One region of the Nonomuraea fuscirosea genome, then DNA from elsewhere that is predicted to be linked to it. Evidence: predicted binding sites of a transcription regulator. Region 1 holds the regulator's gene; the other holds the start of a gene.
What was found. Region 1 encodes HrcA, which represses chaperone genes, less so after heat shock. Its sites were predicted from a motif close to TTGGCACTCTCNNNNNGAGAGTGCCAA; they were not measured.

Region 1 (6,816 bases):
CCCGGTGAGCAGCCGTTCGACCTGCGCCGTCGTGGCCAGGTCGGTCACCTCGGGCAGGTGGAAGCGGCGGGCCTGCTTGCCCGCCTCACGGGCCGTGGCCCGCCACCGGCCGAGCGCCTTGGCGACCTTGTCGCCCTTCCATTGGGTGATGCTCCGCGCGGCCGCCCACGGGACGATCACGTCCACGCCGGCCTCGGTCATCATCTCGACCGCGAGCTCACCTCTGTCGCCCTTGGGCAGCCCCTGGACGACGACGAGCCGGGGCGCGGGCGCCTCGACCCGGTAGCGGCGCAGCACGTCGAGCCTGAGCGCGTCCTTCAGCGTCTCGCGTACGACGCACTCGGCCACCGTGCCGGCGCCGTCGGTCAGATCGACCCGCTCACCCGCGCGCAGCCGTCGTACGGAGGCGGCGTGCCGCCCTTCGGGCCCGTCGAGCGTCAGCCCGGGGCCGTCGAGCGCCTCGGCCAGGAAGACGGGCGCCGTCAACGGCCGTTGAAGGCGTCACGCAGGCGGGAGAAAAAACCCTGCTGACCCGGTGCGAACTTGCCAGGCGGGCGCTCCTCACCCCGCTGCCTGGACAGCTCGCGGAGCAGTTCTTCCTGGGCGGTGTCGAGCCGGGTCGGCGTCTCGACGTTGACGTGGATGAGCAGGTCGCCCCTGCCGGACTCGTTGAGGCGCTGCACGCCCCGGCCGTACATGGTGATGACCTGGCCGGACTGGGTGCCGGGGCGGACGTCGATCTCCTCGGAGCCGTCGAGCGTCTCCACCGCCAGCACGGTGCCGAGCGCGGCGGCCGTCATCGGGATCTGCACGGTGCAGTGGAGGTCGTCGCCGCGCCGTTCGAAGATCTCGTGGGGGCGCTCGACGATCTCCAGGAAGAGGTCTCCCGGCGGGCCGCCGCCCGGGCCGACCTCGCCCTCGCCGGCGAGCTGGATGTGCGTGCCGTCCTCGACGCCGGCGGGGATGCGGACCTTGATCGTACGGCGGGTGCGGACCCGGCCGTCGCCGGAGCACTCCTGGCAGGGGTGGCGGATGATCGTCCCGAAACCACCGCACTGAGGGCACGGCCGCGAGGTCATGACCTGGCCCAGGAAGGAGCGGGTGACCTGGGAGATCTCACCGCGCCCGTTGCACATGTCACAGGTGTCGGGGTGGGTACCCTGCGCGGCGCCGGCGCCGTGGCACACCTCGCACACCACGGCCGTGTCGACGGCCAGCTCGCGGGTGGTGCCGAACGCCGTCTCGCGCAGGTCGAGCTCCACCCGGATGGTGGCGTTGCGACCCCTGCGGGCGCGTGAGCGCGGCCCGCGGGCGCCGGCCGCCGTGCCGAAGAAGGCGTCCATGATGTCGCTGAACGGGAAGCCCGCGCCGAACCCGCCCGCGGCGCCCGCGCCCGCTCCCGCACCGCCGAAGGGGTCGCCACCCAGGTCGTACATCTGGCGCTTGTTGGGGTCGGAGAGCACCTCGTAGGCCTGCGTGATCTCCTTGAACCGCTCCTGGGTCTCAGGATCGGGGTTCACGTCGGGGTGCAGCTCACGGGCGAGTCGGCGGTACGCCTTCTTGATCTCGTCCTGACTCGCGTCACGGCGCACCCCGAGGGTGGCGTAGTAGTCGCTGTTTGCCACTTATCGACCTCTTATGATGCAGCCAGTATCTGGCTGACGTAGCGTGCCACCGCGCGTACGGCGCCCATCGTCACGGGATAATCCATCCTGGTCGGCCCGAGTACGCCGAGCCGGGCCAGTTGGTTGTCGCCAGAACCGTATCCGGTCGCGACGATGGATGTCCCCCGCAGGTAGGGGTTTTCCGCGCCGATGCGCACGGTGAGCGCGGACGGGGTGTCTGAGGTTGTCTCGCCGAGCAGCCGCATGAGGACGACCTGCTCCTCCAGCGCCTCCAGCACGTCGCGCAGGCCGGTGGTGAAGTCGGCGCCGGCGAGGTTGGCCGCGCCGGCGAACACGATCTTCTCGTCGTGCCGCTCGACCAGCGTCTCGAGCAGGACCGACAGGACCGTGGCCACCACGGGCCGGTCTTCGAGGGGCAGCCGCTCGGGCAGGTCGGCGACCAGGTCGGGCACACTGCTCAGGCCGCAGCCGTCGAGGCAGGAGTTGAGCACGGCGCGCAGATGCGCGATGCGGGCGTCCTCCACCACCTCGGGCAGCTCGACCACGCGCTGCTCGACGCGGCCGGTGTTGGTGATCAGCACCAGCATGACCCGCCGGTCGCTCAGCGGGACCAGCTCGACGTGCCTGACCGTCGAACGGGTCAGCGTCGGATATTGCACGACCGCGACCTGCCGGGTCAGCTGCGCGAGCAGCCGGACGGTGCGGGTGACCACGTCGTCGAGGTCGACCGCGCCGGCCAGGAACGTCTCGATGGCCCTGCGCTCGGCTCCGGACAGCGGCTTCACCTGCGAGAGCCGGTCGACGAACAGGCGGTAGCCCTTGTCCGTCGGCACGCGGCCCGCGCTGGTGTGCGGCTGGGTGATGTAACCCTCCTCCTCCAGCGCGGCCATGTCGTTTCTGACCGTGGCCGGGGAGACCTTCAGGTTGTGACGCTCGGCGAGCGCCTTGGAGCCCACCGGTTCGTTGGTGGACACGTAGTCTTCGACAATGGCCCTGAGCACAGCCAGCTTCCGTTCGTCGAGCACGTGCTCACCTCCTGCCTCTGTCTCTTTCAGGAACGCGGTGTCTAGCACTCTGTGTTCCCGAGTGCCAAGTGTACGGCTCTCGCCCACAAGGTGCGATAACAGCGGGTCCCATCCTGCTGCTGGCGTGGTGTGAGCGACAGGCCTCAGACTGGCCAGCATGACCGACGATTCTCAGCCCCGGCCGTACGGCCCCCCGTCTGAGCAGGGGCCCCACCACGGTCAGCCGCAACCTCCTCAGTACGGGCCGCAACCCGGCTCACAACCCTACGGACAGTCACCGTACGGGCAACCGCCGCAGGGGCAGCCGCCCCAGTACGGAAAGCCTCCACCCCACGGGCAGCCGCCGCAGTACGGTGAGCCCACCCAGTTCGGCCCGCCACCTCAGTACGGACAATACGGCCAACAGGCCCAATTTCCACCACGAATCGACTCCAAAGCCATAAAACCCAGCCTGTGGTGGCTCGCCGCCGCCTGGGGCGTGTTCCTGGCGTGCGCGGTGGCGGGCGTGGCTCTGTTCGGCGGCGGCCTGGTGAGCAGCGTGACGGACATGGCGCCGACGAAGACGTTCGAGTCCGGCGAGAGCGTCACGGTGACGGTCGATCCGGCCGACAAACCCGCCGTGTACGTCGCCAGCGCCGCCCGCATCTCCTACGACTGCGCCATCTCCGGCGGCCCCGGCCAGGCCAGGCTCGCCAAGGTCGCGGGGAACCAGAGTGTCACCTGGAACGACACGACCTGGCAGGAGATCCTCGTGATCAACGCGCCGGCCAAGGGCGACTACCAGCTCACCTGCACCAACCAGGAGCAGGCCACCGTCCGCTACGGCGTGGGCCGCGACCTCCTGTCCAGTCTGGGCGGCGTCACCGGCGGGCTGGCGGGGCTGTTCCTGCTGCCCGGCGCGGGCCTGCTGGCCGCCGTCGCCGGCACGGTCGTCGTCCTGGTCCGCCGTAGCGGCGCGCGCAAGCGCCTTGCGGTCAGCGGGTGATTTGCTACGGTCCCCGTGTGTACGAGGGCGATGTTCTGGCGGGAAACTGGCGTCGGCCGGGCAAGGGGAAGATCCCCAAGGTGCCCGCCGAGATGGATCTGGTCGTCGAGGACGCCGACAGCGGCTTCTGCGGCGCCGTGGTGGCCTGCGACAAGGAGGCCGTCACGCTGGAGGACCGGTTCGGCAAACGCCGCCTGTTCCCGCTGGCGCCCGCCGCCTTCCTGCTGGAGGGCAAGCCCGTGACCTTGGTACGCCCCGCCGCCGCCCCCGCCGCGCCCCGGCGCAGCGCCTCGGGCTCCGTCGCGGTGGAGGGGCTGCGGGCCAGGGTCGCCAGGCAGAGCCGGATCTACGTGGAAGGCGTCCACGACGCCGCCCTCGTCGAGAAGATCTGGGGCCACGACCTGCGGGTCGAGGGAGTCGTGGTCGAATACCTCGAAGGCGTGGACGACCTGCCCGCCATCGTGGCCGAGTTCGGCCCCGAGCCGGGGCGCCGGCTGGGCGTGCTGGTGGACCACCTGGTGCCCGGCTCCAAGGAGAGCAGGATCGCCGCCGAGATCACCTCGCCGGACGTGCTCGTGGTGGGGCATCCGTACATCGACATCTGGCAGGCGGTCAAACCCTCCGTGCTGCGCATCCCCGCCTGGCCGGACGTGCCGCGCGGGGTGCCGTGGAAGGAGGGCGTGATCGCGGCCCTGGGCTGGCGGACGGAGCCGGCGCAGGCCTGGCGGCGCATTCTCGGCGCCGTCTCGACGTACACGGACCTGGAGCCGGAACTGCTCGGCCGGGTCGAGGAACTGATCGACTTCGTTACGGAGGCACCATGAGCCAGGACCCGCCCCAGCCGCCGCCCGATGACGACGCCACCAAGAAGATCTCCGCGGCCGACATCCAACCTCCGGCGTCCGGCCCCCAGCCCGGCTACGGGCAGCAACCCGGCTCACAGCCGTCCTACGGCCAGCAGCCCAGCTCCCAGCCGGGGTACGGGCAGCAACCCGGCTCTCAGCCCGGGTACGGCCAGCAACCCGGCTACGGTCAACAGCCCGGGTATGGCCAGCAGCCCGGCTCACAGCCGGGTTACGGGCAGCAACCCGGATACGGGCAGCAGAACCCGTCCGGTCAGCAGCTCCCCTACGGGCAGCAGCCCAGCTCGATCCCGAACTACGGCCAGCCCGGTCCCAGCCAGCCCAACTACGGTCAAGCGGGCTACGGGCAAGCGGGCTACGGTCAGCCCGGTCACGGCGGTCAGCCCGGCTACGGGCAGCCCCACGGTTACGCTCCCGGCCGTGGCGAGCCGTACGTCCCCGGCAGGTTCGGCCCCCGCCCCGGCACCGACGACACCACCATGGCGATGCTGTCGCACCTGCTCGGCCTGCTGGTCTCGTGGATCGGCCCGCTGATCATCTACCTGATGAAGAAGGACGAGTCCCCCTATGTCCGGGACCAGGCGGCGGAGGCGCTGAACTTCCAGATCACGATGTTCATCGGCTACCTCGTCGCGGGCATCCTGACGGTCATCTTCATCGGCGTCCTGCTGCTGCCGGTCATCTGGGTGCTGTCCCTGATCTTCCACATCCAGGCCGCCGTGGCCAGCAACAAGGGGCAGCCGTACCGCTACCCGTTCTCCATCCGGATGATCACCTGAACCCCCTCATACCAGGAGGTCCCTGACGAGGGCGTCGGCGAGCAACCGGCCCTGGAGGGTGAGCACCATCAAGCCGGCCTTGAACGGCTCGGGCTCCAGCAGCCCGCGCGCCAGGGCGCTCGCCACGGCCGGGCGGGCGGCCGGCGCCACCCGCGCCAGCGGGTAGCCGGAGGCCAGCCGCAGCTCCAGCATCAGCCGCTCGGCGTCGCGGTCGTCCTGGCCGAGCACCTCGCGCGCGTGGGCGGGCGAGGCGCCGCCGGACAGCCGTTGCGCGTAGGCGGCCGGATGTTTGACGTTCCACCAGCGGGTGCCGCCGACGTGGCTGTGCGCGCCGGGGCCGGCCGCCCACCAGTCGCCGCCGGTCCAGTAGAGCAGGTTGTGCCGGCAGCGGGCGGCGTCGTCCACCGCCCAGTTGGACACCTCGTACCAGTGCAGACCGGCACTGGAGAGCAGTTCGTCGGCGATCAGGTAGCGGTCGGCGGCCACGTCGTCGTCGGGCATGGGCAGCTCGCCGCGCCGGATCCTGGCCGCCAGGCGGGTGCCCTCCTCGACGATCAGCGAGTACGCCGACACGTGGTCGGGGCCGGCCTCGATCGCCGCGGACAGCGAGGCCCGCCAGTCGTCGTCGGTCTCACCCGGAGTGCTGTAGATCAGATCGAGGTTGACGTGATCGAACCCGGCCTGCCTGGCCTCCTTGACCGCCGCCGCGGCCCGGCCCGGCGTGTGCTGCCGGTCGAGGACCCGCAGCACGTGCTCGCGCGCGCTCTGCATGCCGAAGCTGATCCGGTTGAACCCGCCGTGACGCAGCTTCTCCAGGGACGACGGATCGACCGACTCGGGATTGGCCTCCGTGGTGACCTCCGCCCCAGGCGCCAGCCCGAACTCGGAGTCGATCGCGGCCAGGATCCTGGCCAGGTCCTCGGGCGGCAGCAGCGTGGGCGTGCCCCCGCCGAAGAACACCGTCTCCACCGGCAGCTCGGTGCCGCCCAGGACGCGGCGGGCCAGGCGGATCTCCGTCACGACCGTGTCGGCGTAGTCGTGGTGGGACGCGCCGGGGCCGAGCTCGGCGGCGGTGTAGGTGTTGAAGTCGCAGTAGCCGCAGCGGGTCACGCAGAACGGCACGTGCACGTAGAAGCCGAACGGGCGCTCGCCGAGGCCCAGGAGGGCGCTGTCGGGCAGTTCGCCCGTGGTGGGCGCGGGATCGCCGTCAGGCAGGGTGGATGGCACACCTACCAGTGTGCCCGCCTCCCAAGAGTGCTCCAATCCGACTGCAAGTCAGGACATGTCAACTGATGTGATACCAGCGAAGGGAGAAACACCATGGCGGGCATCGGCATCGTGGGGGCGGGGATCTCGGGGCTCACCCTCGCTCTGCGGCTGCAGCAGCTCGGCGTCGAGACCACGCTCTACTGCGAGCGCGGGGCCGAGTCGATCCGTACGGGGCGGCTGCCCAACACGGTGGCCAGGATGGGCCACACGCAGGAACGGGAGCGGGAGCTGGGCAGCGCCCACTTCCGCGACCCCGCGTGCCTCATGAAC
Region 2 (6,816 bases), 1.6 Mb from region 1:
TCCAGCTTGTTGAAGCGGCCCTCGTTGCGGGTGGCGGTCTCGCTGACGTGCTGGTCGGTGGTGGCCATGCGCTCGTCGAGCGAGGCGAAGCGGGCGTCCACCCGTACGTCGAGCGCGTCGAACCGGTCGTCGTGGCGGCCCAGGTGGCCGTCCAGGGTGCCCAGGCGCTTGTCCACCGCGCCGAGCCGGCCGTCCATGGACAGCAGCCGCTGGTCGACCCCGCCGATCCGGCCGTCGAGGCCGTCGAGCCTGGTGTCGATGTCGGCCAGGCCCTCGTCCGCGGACTCCAGCCGGCTGTCGAACCCGGTGAGCCGGGAGTCGAGCCCCTGCAACCTGCCCTCGGCCCGGTCGAGGCGGGCGTCCACGCCGCTGAGGCGGGCCGTCAGGCGCTGCTCGCTCTCGCCGAGCTGCACGGCGAGGTGCTGGTCGGTCTCGTCGAGCCTGGTGGTCAGGCGCTGCTCGACGCTGGTCAGGCGGCCGGTGAGCTGCTCGTCGGCCTCCTTGAGCCGGCTGACGAGGCGCTCGTCGGCCTCCAGGAGCGCGGTGGCCAGGCGCTGGTCGGTCTCGTCGAGCCGGACCGCGAGGCGCTGGTCGGTCTGGTCGAGCCGGGTCGTGAGCCGCTGGTCCGCCTCGTCGAGCCGGGCGGTGACGCGCTGCTCGCTCGCCTCGACCCGGCCGGTCAGCTGATCGGTGGTGCTCTGCAGCTGCTCGGTGACGTTTTCCGACAGGTCGCTCATCGCGACCTCGACCCGGTCGGTACGGGTGGTCAGATCGGACATCGACTTGTCGAGCCGGGTGAAGCGGCTGGCCGCGGCCTCCATGCTGGAGTTGAGCGTGGCCAGCCTGGCGGAGAACTCGGACATGCCCTTAGTGATGCCGTCGGTGCTGTCGAGCACCGTCTGCAGCCGGTTGAGCGCCTCGTCCACGCTCTCGCCCACGGTGCCGAGGTCGGCCCACAAGCTCGGCAACTCGGCGACGGGGGCCACCCGGGCGTCCACGTCGCCGACCTTCGCGTCGACGTCGCCCACCTTGGCGCCCACGGCGTCCACGTGGTCGCGTACGGCCTCGACGTGCTGTGCCAGGCCCTCCGCCCACATCGGCGGCTTGGCGGAGATCTCCTCCAGCCGCCCGCTCACCGACTCCAGCGTGCCGCTGAGCCCGCCCAGCTCGCGCTCGCGCACCTCGCGCAGCAGCCACTCCATGCCTTCGAGCCGCTGGCGGATCTCGTCGAGCACGGCGCCCTGGGTGCGCTGCTCGTAGACGTGGTCCTGGGCGGCCCGCGCGAGCAGGTCGCGCATTCTCTTCGGTACGGCGTCATGCGCGCCCGTCTGAAGCAGGGTGGTGTGGTTGGAATGGTCCACCGAAAGCTCCTTCGCTCGCCGACGGTCTGCCGCGCAGCGGTGGGGTTGGTCCGGTTCAACTGAAAGAGCGAGAACGCGGGTGACCGCATTAAGGGGGAGAACTCCCGCCCGCCAACCTTAGCCCTTCGATCAAGGTCCGTCAGGGCCGAAGTGAAAGATCGCCGTTAACGCGCGGATGACTGAGATTGGGGGTTCAGGCAGGTGAGAGGGGTTTGCAGAGAAGAACCGATGGTTTGTCGAGAATGCGGGTCAAGATGACGACGGCGGAGTTGTCGCCTTTGAGGCGTAGGTCGGTGCGGAGGCGTTCGATGTCGACGGCGGAGCCCCGTTTTTTGATGGTGACATTGCCGATTTGTCGCTCACGGAGTAGCGCGCGGAGTTTTTTCAGAGAGAACGGAAGAATGTCCTCTATTTCGTATCTGGTGGCCCATGGGGTGTCCACCGGATCGTCCGCGGTGATGTAGGCGATCAGCGGGTCGAGCAGCCTGCCGCCGACCAGCTCGGACACCTCGGCGACGAGATGGGCGCGGACGGCGGCGCCGTCGGGCTCGTAGACGTACCGGCCGGCCGGGCCCACCGGCGCGGCGGTGGCTTCGGTGCCGGGGGCGGTGAGGGCGTGGCCGCCGGGCAGCAGGGTGGCGCGCCGGCCGCCGCCCTGGCCGGTCCAGATCGTGGCCTCCTTGACCTCGCCCTTGTACGAGACCCACTCGGTCTGCGCGCCCTCGGGGATGAACTCGTACGGGATGCCGGGCGCGACCTTGACGCAGGCCAGGCGGGCGCGCGAGATCAGGTCGAGCACCACGGGCCAGGGCGGGGAGTAGGCCATGGGATCGAACGTCCTGCCCCTGCCGGTCCGCCTGGCCGGGTCGGCGAACAGCACGTCGTACGCCTCCGGCCTGATCTCCGCCGCGTCGCCCACGCGCACCGTCACCCGGTCGGCCACGCCGAGCGCGCGGGCGTTGGCCGCGGCCACGGCGACGGTCAGCGGGTCGGTGTCGACGGCGGTCACGGCGCAGCCGGCGCGGGCCAGCGCGAGCAGGTCACCGCCGATGCCGCAGCAGGCGTCCGCCACCGCGGGAGCGGCCGACGGTTCGATCATCCTCATGAGGCGGCGGGCGCGGTGCTCGGCGACCTCCGCCCTGGTGGACTGCTCCAGGCCATGGGGCGTGAAATACATCACGGTCGCATCCCGGCCGAACTTGGCCTTCGCCCGTTCCCTGAGCCCCGCCTGGGTGAGCGCGGCGGAGGTGAGGGCGGCGTCATACGTCCTGCGCAGCGCGGTCGCGGCGGCGACCGGGTCGGCGCCGGCGAGCTCCCCGGCCCGCGCCAACGCCTCCTGGCCGCGCGGGGTCAGCAACTCGGTGAAGGCGTCGAGGTCCACGTCGTCCGACGTTAGCGCCACGGCGTACCCGGATCGTCCCGCGAGCCGCTGCCCGTCCTGCTGCCCATGCGGCATGGGCAGCAGGACAGCGGACGGATGGCATGGGCGGGATGGGGGTATTCGTCCACGTGGAAGACTTGACGAAGGCCAGGCTTTGACGCCTGATCGCTCAGAGCAGACGCGTTCGTGTTGACTGTCAAGCCCCTCTTGCATATGTTTCGTGTTGGCACTCTCCCCTTGAGAGTGCCAACGTGCGACGAGGCAGGTCTGACACCCGCGACGGCAGGCCCAGCTGGTCGCCTCTTCTGATCATTCAAATCTGAAGGGGAGGTCCGATCGTGACGACCGCCACCAAGGTTCCCGTTAAGCCGCTCGGCGACCGCATTGTGGTTCAGCCGCTTGAGGCCGAGCAGACCACCGCTTCCGGCCTGGTCATCCCTGACACCGCCAAGGAGAAGCCGCAGGAGGGCAAGGTCCTCGCGGTGGGCCCGGGCAACTGGGACGAGGACGGCGACAAGCGGATTCCGCTCGACGTCTCTGAGGGCGACATCGTCCTCTACAGCAAGTACGGCGGCACCGAGGTCAAGTACGGCGGCGAGGAGTACCTCGTGCTCTCCGCCCGCGATGTTCTCGCGATCATCGAGAAGTAGCCGGATGTGTCGAGCCCCGGGCGCTCTTGAGGGCGGCCGGGGCTTTCGACGCTAGGAGAGGACTTTCAGTTATGGCGAAGATCCTGGAGTTCAACGAGGATGCCCGCCGCGCGCTCGAGCGCGGTGTGAACGCCCTCGCGGACGCCGTGAAGGTAACCCTCGGCCCCCGTGGCCGCAACGTCGTCATCGACAAGAAGTTCGGTGCGCCGACGATCACGAACGACGGTGTGACCATCGCTCGTGAGATCGAGCTGGAAGAGCGCTACGAAAACCTCGGCGCCCAGCTCGCCAAGGAAGTGGCCACCAAGACCAACGACATCGCGGGCGACGGCACCACCACCGCGACCGTCCTGGCCCAGGCCATGGTCCGCGAGGGCCTGCGCAACGTGGCCGCCGGCGCCTCGCCGCTGTCGCTCAAGCGCGGCATCGACAAGGCCGCCAAGGAGATCAGCGACAAGCTGCTCGCCAGCGCCCGTGAGGTCGGTGACAAGAAGGAGATCGCCAACGTCGCGACGATCTCCGCCCAGGACGCCAAGATCGGCGAGCTGATCGCCGAGGCGTTCGACAAGGTGGGCAAGGACGGTGTCCTCACCGTCGAAGAGTCCAACGCCATGGGCATGGAGCTCGAGTTCACCGAGGGCATGCAGTTCGACAAGGGCTACCTGTCGGCCTACATGGTGACCGACCCCGAGCGGATGGAAGCCGTCCTCGAGGACGCCTACATCCTGCTCACCCAGGGCAAGATCGCCTCCATCGCGGACTTCCTGCCGCTGCTGGAGCAGATCGCCCAGACCAAGAAGCCGCTGCTCGTGGTCGCCGAGGACGTCGAGGGCGAGGCCCTGGCCGTCCTGGTCACCAACAAGATCCGCGGCACCTTCACCTCCGTGGCCGTCAAGGCCCCGGGCTTCGGTGACCGCCGCAAGGCGATGCTGCAGGACATGGCCATCCTCACCGGCGGCCAGGTCGTCAGCGAGGAGGTCGGCCTCAAGCTGGAGCACGTCGGTCTCGAGGTGCTCGGCACGGCCCGCCGCGTCGTCGTCACCAAGGACGCCACGACCATCGTCGACGGCGCCGGCGACGCGCAGGCCATCGAGGACCGCGTCAAGGAGATCAAGATTGCCATCGAGCAGTCCGACTCCGACTGGGACCGTGAGAAGCTGCAGGAGCGCCTGGCCAAGCTCGCCGGCGGTGTGTGCGTGCTGCGTGTCGGCGCCGCCACCGAGGTGGAGCTGAAGGAGAAGAAGCACCGCCTCGAGGACGCGATCTCCGCGACGCGCGCCGCGATCGAGGAGGGCATCGTCTCCGGCGGTGGCTCCGCGCTCATCCACGTCTCCAAGGACCTCGACGACCTCGGTCTGACGGGCGACGAGGCCACCGGTGTCGGCGTCGTGCGCCGCGCCCTGGTGGAGCCCGCCCGCTGGATCGCCGAGAACGCCGGTCTCGAGGGTTACGTGGTGACGCACAAGGTGGCCGAGCTGAAGGCCGGCGAGGGCTTCAACGCCGCCACCGGCGAATACGGCAACCTGCTCGACCAGGGCGTCATCGACCCGGTCAAGGTCACGCGCTCGGCCGTGCAGAACGCGGCGTCGATCGCGGGCATGCTGCTCACCACCGAGGCGCTCGTGGTGGACAAGCCCGAGGAGGAGGCCCCGGCCGCCGGCCAGGGTCACGGTCACGGCCACGGCCACTGACCCACGCCCGACCGTTTCACGGCCCGTCCCCACTGGGGGTGCGGGCCGTGACGCGTTTTTGGAGTGTGGGGGGCCGTGCGGGCCGGGAGGCGTCAGCGAAGTGCTGGGCGGTGTGTGGGCTGTGGCGCGTTTCTGGAGCGCCGGGCGACATGCGGGCGTGAGGCGTTCCTCGACATCCCGGCGGCGTGTGAGCAGGTCGTACGCTGGGCGCTGACTCGACGTGGGGAGGGCGGCGCGGATGCAGTACCGGCGGGCTGTGGAGCGGTTGCGGATGCTCGCGGAGGCGTGCGAGCAGACCCGGCGCGTGCCGGCGGACGAGCCGTTCCTGCGGGAGGCGTACGTCTTCGGTGACCTGCTGGGGGGAGCCGACCCGATCGAGGCGATCGAGGTCGTCTTCGTGCTTAATCTGCCGTCCGAGGACGTGTCGTGGGGCTCCCACCCACCCGGCACAGCCTGGCTGGTGGACTTCCTGCACCTGGACAAGGGCGGGATCGCGTACTGGTGGCGCTCCCACCGGGATCCGGTGGCCAACCATCGCATTCACGAGCCCGTCCGGTTCTGGTCGCTGGCCGGGATCGAGACCGAGGTGCTGGAGGCGCTGGCTGAGCGTAGGTTCTCGTCGGCCCGCCAGCAGACGACCGCCGCCCGCAGGCCGCCGGCCCAGGTGGAAGCCGAGCTGAAGACGACCCTGGACCACCTGAGATCGGTCCACGCGGCGTACTGGGACCGGCAATGGCGCCGCGCACACCGGGGACTGAGCCGCTACCCGGAGCACCACCTGTGGGAGGCGGTGCAGGGCTACCTCGAACTCCTCGACGAGCAGGACGAGCAGCGGGACGGCCAGCACGACGAGCACAGGCAGCTCGACGAGCGCCACAAGCACGAAGGACGCGCCGGGAACGAAGGACGCGACGAGCGTGCCGAGCCCGACGAGCGTGACAAGCGCGCCGGGCCCGACGAAGGCTGAGAACGTCACAAGGACGCCACCACACCGCGAGCGGCCCGGTCGCAACCCGAGTGAGCGTGGTGCGGGCGATGACCGAGCGGCGGCCTGCCACAGCAGCGGCCCAGTCCGACAGCCCAACCAAGCCCGGCCGTCCAGCCCGGCCAGGCCCAGCCCGGCCCGGTCAGGCAGCGCAGCCTGGGCCCAGCCCAGCTGCTCAGCTTAGTCCGGCCGGTCAGCCCGGCAGTCCATGCACCCCTGAGTCCGGCTGGGTGCCCCAAACCTCGGGGCGCGGGGCCGTACTTTCGCGGTTCTGGAGTCGGAGGCGTGAGCCGTAGCGGGTGGGGCTGGAATGTGGGCCGGGTGGGGAAGGGTCCGATGTTTGCCGGCGTGGGTGGGGTCGGGGGCGGGATTCGGGTGGGGGAGTTTCGGGGGGTGGAGGGGTGGGTTGGGGGTAATTGGGGGAAAAGGTGGAAAGTTGGAGTAAACCGAGCATGGGCGATAAGCGTCTGTGGCGTGACAAATGTCGTGCATTCCGGGTTATCGGGTGAAATATTATGTCAGTATTAAGGCTTAGTGTGGTCGTGCGATTACTGACAGTTATCGTCGCTTCAATGTGACCAATCCGTAGCCGTTCGCTATGACGACAGGCAGGATCAGTGCGGGCATCATGCCTATCGTGAGCGAGGGAAGCGTCGCCGACGCCAAAATTGGGGTAAGGCTCGCGTCGAGACTTCCGGCACGGACGGATGACTCCGACCTTAGGGAACTGACGAGCCTCGCCGTGCAG

Region 2: groES (co-chaperone GroES) is a predicted target of HrcA. The motif match lies at 2,966-2,992, and genes of this name have one in related genera.

What each region holds. Positions count from the first base shown of each region.
Region 1 is NZ_CP109074.1:7,667,997-7,674,812, forward strand. Features, by position in the region: gene OIE67_RS34870 (16S rRNA (uracil(1498)-N(3))-methyltransferase) at 1-486, opposite strand, end outside; gene dnaJ (molecular chaperone DnaJ) at 483-1,625, opposite strand; gene hrcA (heat-inducible transcriptional repressor HrcA) at 1,637-2,650, opposite strand; gene OIE67_RS34885 (hypothetical protein) at 3,156-3,635, shown strand; gene OIE67_RS34890 (DUF3097 domain-containing protein) at 3,653-4,459, shown strand; gene OIE67_RS34895 (DUF4870 domain-containing protein) at 4,456-5,277, shown strand; gene hemW (radical SAM family heme chaperone HemW) at 5,284-6,504, opposite strand; gene OIE67_RS34905 (styrene monooxygenase/indole monooxygenase family protein) at 6,598-6,816, shown strand, end outside.
Region 2 is NZ_CP109074.1:9,232,768-9,239,583, reverse strand. Features, by position in the region: gene OIE67_RS41965 (hypothetical protein) at 1-1,361, opposite strand, end outside; gene OIE67_RS41960 (class I SAM-dependent methyltransferase) at 1,555-2,742, opposite strand; gene groES (co-chaperone GroES) at 3,081-3,392, shown strand; gene groL (chaperonin GroEL) at 3,464-5,083, shown strand; gene OIE67_RS41945 (DUF7711 family protein) at 5,322-6,050, shown strand; gene OIE67_RS41940 (sigma-70 family RNA polymerase sigma factor) at 6,697-6,816, shown strand, end outside.